2 regions of the Thiorhodovibrio frisius genome follow, and region 2 is predicted to be linked to the other one. Evidence: predicted binding sites of a transcription regulator. Region 2 holds the regulator's gene; the other holds the start of a gene.
The links. The regulator sigma-54, encoded in region 2, starts transcription at its own class of promoters, with help from an activator protein. The targets are predictions, from matches to a motif close to TGGCANGNTNCNTGCTT.

Region 1 (4,419 bases), 130 kb from region 2:
GGGGGTCTGCTTCCATAATAGATCAAAGACATTTTCGACCCCCTGCAGGTACATGGCGATGCGCTCCAGCCCATAGGTAATCTCGCCGCTGACCGGGCGGCATTCCAGGCCGCCAACCTGCTGGAAGTAAGTGAACTGGGTGACTTCCATGCCGTTGAGCCAGACTTCCCAGCCCAGACCCCAGGCGCCCAGGGTGGGGGACTCCCAGTTGTCCTCGACAAAGCGGATATCGTGCACCAGTGGATCGATACCCAGGGTCTTCAGTGACTCGAGATAGAGTTCCTGGATATTCGGCGGCGAGGGCTTGAGCAGGACTTGATACTGATAATAATGCTGCAAGCGGTTGGGGTTCTCGCCATAGCGACCATCCGTCGGGCGGCGACTCGGCTGCACATAGGCCGCGCGCCAGGGCTCGGGGCCGATGGCGCGCAAGAAGGTGGCCGGGTGAAAGGTGCCAGCGCCCACTTCCATATCGTAAGGTTGCAGAATTACACAGCCGCGCTCGGCCCAGAATTGCTGCAATCTGAGTATCAAGTCCTGAAAATCCAGTACCCGAGAATCCAAAACAGAGGGGCTTGGCACGACAACCTCCAAACGAAACAGGGCCAACCGAAACCGATAAAGCGCGTCAGTATAAAGGCTCGTTGCCTATCGCGCGCTAGCTTGTAAATGGGGAAGTATTCACGGCGTCCCCCGTGGCCGTGACCCGGCCCAGAACGAGCCGAAATCTCAAAGGGTTTCGGTATATCATAGCTCCCTGGATGTTCTGGGTTAGATTCAGTCATGGTTAGTCCTTCGCATCATCAGCACGCGCGCGCCGCGTCCGAACCGCTTAATCCGCCTGGTAACGAAAGGGCCAATGAACGGATGAAGGCCATCGTCCGCACCACCCTGGTCGCGGCGATCTGCAATACCTTCCTCGCGATCGGCAAAATCCTCTGCGGCTGGCTTGGCAATTCCCATGCACTCATCGCCGACGGGGTGCATTCGGTGTCTGATCTGCTCTCTGACCTGCTGGTGTATTTCGCCGGACGTCATGCCGGGGAGGCGCCGGATGAAGAACATCCATACGGGCATCAGCGCTTCGAGACAGTCGCGACCCTGATCCTGGGTATCTTTCTGGCCGCAGTGGCGCTGGGCATTGCTTGGGACGCAGTCCAGCGATTGTTCGAGCCGGAACAACTCTTGCGGCCGGGCTGGCTGGCGCTTGCTGCGGCGGCTGTGTCGATTCTGGTCAATGAGGCCTTGTTCTGGTACACCCTGTTTTATGCCAAACGGGTGCGCTCGGATATGTTGCGCGCCAATGCCTGGCATCACCGCACTGATGCGATTTCTTCCGTCGTGGTGCTGATCGGCATTGCTGGCACCCTGGCAGGGTTGAATTACCTGGATGCCGTGGCCTCGGTGCTGGTGGCGGTGATGATCGCCAAGATCGCCTGGGATCTCGGCAATGAAGCGGTGGGCGAATTGGTCGATGCCGGGTTGGAGCCCGCCCGGGTGGGCGAAATCCGCGAGGCCATCACCGGCATTGCCGATGTGCGCGATCTGCACATGCTGCGCACCCGCACGCACGGTGGGCAGGCAAGCGCCGATGTGCATGTGCTGGTCGACCCATATATTAGTGTGTCGGAAGGGCACATGATCAGCGTGCTGGTCGAAAAGCGGCTCAAGGCCGGCTTTGACGAGATCAGCGAGGTGATCGTCCATATCGATCCTGAAGACGATGAAATTCGCCCGGTGCGTGCCGATCTGCCGCTGCGCGCCCAAGCCCTGCAAAAGCTCGAACAACTCTGCGCCGGGATTCCCGAATTCGCCGAGCGCCGGCGCGTGCTGTTGCATTACCTGCATGGTGCCCTGGAGGTGGAGATTCTGCTGCCGCTGACGTTGACAGCTGGCGCGGGCCATGACCCGGAAAAGCTTGCAAGTCGCATCCGTCATGCCATTGGCAAGGACCCGGTGTTTCGTCAGGCTCGGGTTTACTTTGGATGATCAGGATGATTGGTCAATTGTTGCACCAGGATCGTGCAATCTGTTGTGTTGGACGCACTAAAATGGTGCGAAGGTGGCGCCCGGCTGGCGCTCAGTCGGCGCCTGTCTGGCGGGCATGACGGCATTGTGTCTGGCCATGTTTGGCGGTGTTGGCTGCTGCGCGCGGGTGGCATGATCCCTGCTTTCCCTCGGGGCCAGCCGTTAGCGTTAGCTCATTTTATCGCCCGCCCTTCGGATCATTGCCGTGAAACAGTCGCTTTCACCCTCCGGGGTGGCCGGGACCATCAGCGTTGAAACGAATTTTCCGAGCCTGGCAGCGACCTTGCCGCTATCATGCTGACGCATTCTTTTGGGCTTCATGAAACCGCACCTGTCAGGGCGCGCGTTGGCATGGAGCCTCGCCTCGAAACCTACGCTCGCAGAACCACGGGAGAATTGCTAGATGTCTGCAAAGGTGCTGAAACTCATTAAAGACGAGGACGTAAAGTTCGTCGACCTGCGCTTCACCGACAGCCGGGGCAAGGAGCAGCACGTCTCGCTGCCCGCCGCCAAGGCCGATGAGGCGCTGTTCCAGGATGGCAAGATGTTCGACGGCTCCTCCATCGCCGGGTGGAAGGGCATTGAGGCCTCCGACATGGTGCTGATGCCAGAAGCCGACACGGCGGTGATGGACCCCTTCACCGACGAAAAAACCCTGATTATCCGTTGCGACATCCTCGAGCCCGCGACCATGCAGGGCTATGAGCGCGATCCGCGTTCGGTCGCTAAGCGCGCCGAGGCTTACTTGAAGTCTACCGGCATCGCCGATACTGCCTTCTTCGGCCCCGAGCCCGAGTTCTTTGTCCTCGACGACGTGCGCTGGGGCGCGAGCATCAGCGGCGCCTTCTACAAGGTCGACTCCGAAGAGGCCGTGTGGAACTCCGAGCGGGTGTTCGAGGACGGCAACATGGGTCACCGTCCGAGTGTGAAAGGTGGCTACTTTCCGGTGCCGCCTGTTGACTCCCTCCACGATCTGCGCTCCGCCATGTGTCTGGCAATGGAAGAAATGGGCCTGACGGTCGAAGTGCATCACCACGAGGTGGCCACCGCTGGTCAGTGCGAAATCGGCACTCAGTTCGCTACCCTGGTGCAGCGCGCCGACATGAACCAGATCCTGAAATACTGCGTGCAGAACGTGGCGCACTCCTACGGGAAGACGGCCACCTTCATGCCCAAGCCGCTGGTGGGCGATAACGGCAACGGCATGCACGTGCATCAATCTTTGGGCAAAGGCGGCAAGAATATCTTCAGTGGCGATAAGTACGCCGGCCTGTCGGAAGAGGCGCTTTACTACATCGGCGGCATCATCAAGCATGCCCGTGCGCTCAATGCCTTTACCAATGCCTCAACCAACTCCTACAAGCGTCTAGTGCCAGGCTTCGAGGCGCCGGTCATGCTGGCCTACTCGGCCAAGAACCGCTCGGCCTCGGTGCGTATCCCGCACGATGCTAACCCCAAGGCCGCGCGTATCGAGGTGCGCTTCCCGGACAGCACCGGCAACCCCTATCTGTCCTTTGCTGCCATGATGATGGCCGGCCTCGACGGCATCCAGAACAAGATCCACCCGGGCGAGGCCATGGACAAGGACCTCTACGACCTGCCGCCGGAAGAGGAAAAGACCATTCCGCAAGTGTGCTATTCGCTTGACCAGGCACTCGACGAACTCGACAAGGATCGCGAGTTCCTCACCGCTGGCGGCGTCTTCACCGACGACGTCATCGACGGCTATATCGCGCTCAAGATGCAGGAAGTCACACGCCTGCGCATGACCACTCATCCGGTGGAGTTCGATCTTTACTACAGCCTTTAATGGCAAGCGTTCGCGGGAAGTCGCCTCAGGCGGCCCCGCGATCCGTCATTGCAAGATCAGCCCGCGTGCCCCAACCGGCCGCGGGTTTTTTGTTGTCTACCCAGCGGACATGGACTTCCGGCTTGTTTTGGGCTGGGTAGCGGTCACGGGGGACGCCGTGAACCCTTCCATGGGGGCTTCCCGGCGGCATCCATGCCGCCGAGACCCCCGTGACCGCTACCCGGCCCAAAACAGCAAACGCATTTGCCAGCGCTATAGCCCACGGGTTTGGGCGTGGTGGTTCGCCGACGTTGTCGCGCCCCGGTATCTGCACTAAGATTCCGACTACCCAAACATTGCCGATGGGGCATCGCCATGTCGCCCATTTCCGAGATTGCCAAGCCCGAGATTGCCAAGCCCGAGATTTCCAAGCATTGTCGCGCTGATCGTATTGCTGTAGCGCAGGCGTTCTTTCAGAGCGCTAAGGTAACAACTCGCCTAGCCGCCGTGTTGCTCCTGAGCCTGCCGACATGGGCTGGTGCTGGAGCCTACAAGGGCATCGATGCCGATGGGCGCGTGATCTACTCCGATCAGCCGCTACC
Region 2 (4,419 bases):
GCGCGCGATCAGCTCAAGCGCCAGTTCACTCTTGCCGATGCCGGGGTCGCCGACCAGCAGCACGCCCATGCCAAGCACCTCGAGAAAGACGCCATGCAAGGTGATGCGCTCAGCAAAGGCGTAGGTCAGCACATGTTGCAGGTGCTCGACAAGGTCCTGGTCGTTCAGGCCCGAGCCCAGCAGGGGCGTCTGTTCCCGCTCTGCAAGTGCGCGAAATTCCGGGTCAGGTTCCAGCCCGTCAGAGAAGATGACCGCAATGGGTTGGGCGGTAAAAACCCGCGTCATCATGTCGGCGCGGGCGTCCGGGTGCAGATCGCCTAAGTAGGCGGATTCGGCCGGGCCGATAATTTGCACCCGGTTCGGGCGGATGCAGTTCATGGAGCCCACCAACCGCTGGCGCGGTGATTGGGGCGGATTAGTGAGAGGAATGGGCTCTGGCGGAGGCTCAAGCACCCAGCGCAGCTTGAGCGGCTTGCTCAGGCTGTCGACAAGTCGCTGCAGGGAGTCGATAGCTTTCACGCGACTCCGTTGGATGCCGACAGAGATGCCTGGGTGAGAATGTCGAGCAGTGCCTGTGGGCTCTCGGCGCTGCGCAGGCGCTGTCGGAGATGATCCTGGTTGAAGAGTTCCGCCAGCTTGGCCAATAGTTGCAGATGGGTCTCGTTGGCGCCCTCAGGCACCAGTAGCGCAAAGGCCAGGTCAATCGGTTGGTCGTCGATGGCATCGAAGGGGACGGGCTCGGCGATCTGGATGAAAGCGCCAATGGCGTCCGTGATCTCCGCCACGCGCGCATGGGGCAGCGCCACGCCATGACCGAGGCCGGTGCTGCCGAGGCGTTCGCGCTCGAGCAGGCGGTCGAATACCGCCTCGCGGCTGAGCTGGGGCTGCTCGCCAACCAACAGCTCGGCCAAGGTTTCAAGCAGCCGCTTCTTACTGCTGATGCTGGCCCCGGCGAGCACCCGGTGCTCGACGATAAGTTGCGGGGGAAACATGTGCGCTGGCTCTCCGGTGGACGAAACAAAAACCGGAGCCAGCATGACCGGCTCCGGTATGGGTCATCAGTGAAGGATGTCGGTAGGTTCGTTATTTGGACAACGGGTCAAGCAATGCGTTTGACCTCAGTCCTCCTCAAGCGCTTCCGATGCTGCCTCGTCGGTAGCGGCAAGTTCGGCGCTGGCCACTTTGGCACCGGGCGCGCGATGACTTTGGCGCTTTTCCTTGTACTTGAGCACCTGACGGTCGAGCTTATCGATCAGCCCGTCAATGGCGGCGTACATGTCCTCGTGCGTCGCATCGGCATGAACGTTGGCGCCATTGACGAGCAGGGTGGCTTCCGCCTTCTGGCGGAGCTTCTCGACACTCAGGATGACGTTGGCGTTGATGACATGGTCGAAATGGCGCTCCAGGCGGGAAAATTTACTATCGACATAGTCTTTGAGTGGTTCGGTAATGTCGACATGATGCCCGGTGAGCTTGATTTGCATAGGTTATGACTCCTGAATGGTCGAACGCGGCGATGGCCGGTGCAATGACTGGGGAATTTCATCACAAAAGAACCCTGGTATGAAAACCCTCTGTAATGAAAACCTCTGGCGTCATGCGAGCCGCTTGCGCTCGTTCGAGGGCGGGATGCCCATGGCTTCGCGGTATTTGGCGACTGTTCGTCGTGCCACCTTGATGCCCTGATCCGACAGAACCTCGGCAATTTTGTTGTCACTCAGAGGCTTATTAGGCGTCTCTGCGGCGACCAGTTTGCGGATAAAGGCGCGGATGGCGGTCGATGAACACTCACCCCCTGAAGTGGTGTTGACGTGACTTGAAAAGAAATATTTGAACTCGAAGGTGCCCCTGGGGGTGTGCATGTATTTCTGCGTTGTCACGCGCGAGACGGTGGATTCATGCAGCTCCAGCGTCTCGGCGATGTCGCGCAGCACCAGCGGGCGCATGGCCTCTTCGCCAAAATCGAAAAAGTCCTGCTGCAGCTCGACAATTTTGGTCGCTACCCGCAGCACGGTGTCATTGCGACTCAGCAGGCTTTTGATAAACCACTGCGCCTCTTGCAGATGGGATTTCAGGCACTGATTGTCGGCGGCCTTATCGGCACGCCGAATGAGCTGCCTGTAACTCTCGTTGACGCGAATTCGCGGCGTGGTATCCGGGTTAAGCTCCACTGTCCAGCGGCCGTGGCGACGGCGCACCAGCACGTCGGGCTTGATGTATTCCGGTTGCACCTCGGTCACGGCCGACCCTGGGCGCGGGTTCAGGGAGCGGATCAGCGTCAGTGCCTGGCCCAAGTCATCGTCGCTGAGCTTGGTGCCACGGCGCATGGCGTCCAGATCGTTGCGCCCCAGAGCATCGAAATGGTGCTCGCAGATGCTCAGGGCATGGTCGCGTCGCGGCTGGTGATCGGTCAGCTGACGCAGTTGCAGGATCAGGCATTCGCGCAGGTCGCGTGCCGCGAGACCCGGCGGATCGAAGCTCTGGATGCGATGGAGCACGGCTTCAATCTCGTCCGGCTCAAGTTCCGGGTCGTTCAGAATCGCGGGCAATTCGCTCAGGTCCAGATGCAGGTAGCCGTCGGCGTCAATGGCGTCGATCAGCGCCTCGGCAACGGCTTGGTCGCGCGCGCCGAAACGGGTCAGGTTGAGCTGCCAGTCGATGTAGTCATGCAGCGTCTGCGGGCGCGAGCGCTGGGCGAAGAGGTCGAAATCATTGCTGTCGCCGGACTGGCTGCCAGATTGAGCACCGGATTGGGCACCGCTGCTTGGCGCGTAGCTGTCGGAGGTATCGGCGAAAGTGTCGGTCCATTCGCTGTCGGTGGGCAACTCGTCGGGCATGCCGTCGCGCTCGGGGCGCAACGAGCTATCGAGTCGCGCCTCTTCGAGACGCTGCGCGCTGGCCTCATCCTGATTCAGGCGGTCTTCGCGGGTGCCTGGCTCCGGCAGGTCGTCATCGGCGTTCTCGAGCATCAGGTTGGACTCAAGCGCCTGCTGGATTTCCTGCTGGAGATCCAGGGTCGAGAGCTGCAGCAGCTTAATCGCTTGCTGCAGCTGCGGCGTCATCGTCAGCTGCTGGCCGAGGCGCAGTTGAATGGTCTGCTTCATCGCGACGCCTTCAACGGAACTGCTGCGGGCAGCGGGACTCCGGCGGGATGGGCATAGACAGATGCTTGGACAATGAATGAAATTTGCATAGGGCAAATTTGATTGTAGCTGATCTTTGCCAAGTCGACGCAAAGCCGAGCGTCAAAGCCGGAAATGCTCGCCAAGATAGACCGCGCGCACCTGGGTGTTGCTGAGCAAGGCCGAGGGCTCACCTTCGGCAATCACCTGCCCATCGCTGATGATGTAGGCGCGATCACAAATATCGAGGGTTTCTCGCACGTTATGATCGGTGACCAGCACGCCAATACCGCGCTCGCTCAAATGGGTGATAATTTTTTTAATGTCGACCACTGCGATCGGGTCGACCCCGGCAAAGGGCTCGTCAAGCAACATGACTTTCGGCTCGACGGCAAGTGCGCGGGCAATTTCCAGGCGGCGGCGCTCGCCTCCCGACAAACTGAGAGCCAGAGATTGGGCGATATGCGCAATGCCAAGCTCATCGAGCAGCGCCTCGCAATACTGGCGGCGCTGGTGGTCGTCGAGTTCTGGGCGGGTTTCGAGCACCGCCATCAGGTTGTTTGTTGCGCTCAGCTTGCGGAAGATGGATGGCTCCTGGGCCAGGTAGCTCAGGCCGCGCCGGGCGCGTGCGTGCATGGGCGCGAGGGTGACATCCTCGCCGGCAAGCAAAATGCGCCCGGAATCAGCGCTCACCAGACCGACGATCATGTAGAAGCTGGTGGTCTTGCCGGCACCGTTGGGACCGAGCAAACCGACAACTTCACCAGCCCTGACGGTGATATCAACACCATCGACAACCCTGCGACGGCGATAGCTCTTGGCCAGACCTTCGGCCTGCAAGGCCAGAGCGGCCTGAGTGTGCGAACCGGGAGTCATTCCTTTGGCGTGATGGTGATTTTGACGCGCTCGTTGCCCTGCGCATTGGCGCCGGCGGTGACGCGCGCGGTGGTGCGATTGTATACGATGCGGTCATTGGCAAAGCGATCCTGACCTTGGATCAACACGGCGCGATCAATCAAGGTGATTTCGTCGCGATCCGCATCGTATTCCATTCGTTGCGATCGCCCCAAAACCGGTTCGGTCTCGCCCTCGGGTATCTGTCGGTAGCGTGCCGGATCGCCCACAGCAATAATAATGCGCGGCTGGCGGTTTTCACGGTGCTGGACTTCGACCTGGTCGGCAAGAATGCGCAGGGTGCCCTGCTGAATATCGACATTACCGAAGTACCAGCTTTGCGCGGTATTGTCGTCGAATTCGACGGCATCGGCTTCGATAAACAGCGGCTGCTCCTGGTCGC

Region 1: glnA (glutamate--ammonia ligase) is a predicted target of sigma-54. The motif match lies at 2,157-2,173, and genes of this name have one in related genera.

The regions. Positions count from the first base shown of each region.
Region 1 is NZ_CP121471.1:4,919,669-4,924,087, reverse strand. It holds gene glyQ (glycine--tRNA ligase subunit alpha) at 1-582, opposite strand, end outside; gene Thiofri_RS22435 (cation diffusion facilitator family transporter) at 868-1,989, shown strand; gene glnA (glutamate--ammonia ligase) at 2,432-3,838, shown strand; gene Thiofri_RS22425 (DUF4124 domain-containing protein) at 4,193-4,419, shown strand, end outside.
Region 2 is NZ_CP121471.1:5,049,964-5,054,382, forward strand. It holds gene hprK (HPr(Ser) kinase/phosphatase) at 1-519, opposite strand, end outside; gene ptsN (PTS IIA-like nitrogen regulatory protein PtsN) at 516-992, opposite strand; gene hpf (ribosome hibernation-promoting factor, HPF/YfiA family) at 1,119-1,484, opposite strand; gene Thiofri_RS23030 (RNA polymerase factor sigma-54) at 1,596-3,104, opposite strand; gene lptB (LPS export ABC transporter ATP-binding protein) at 3,246-3,998, opposite strand; gene lptA (lipopolysaccharide transport periplasmic protein LptA) at 3,995-4,419, opposite strand, start outside.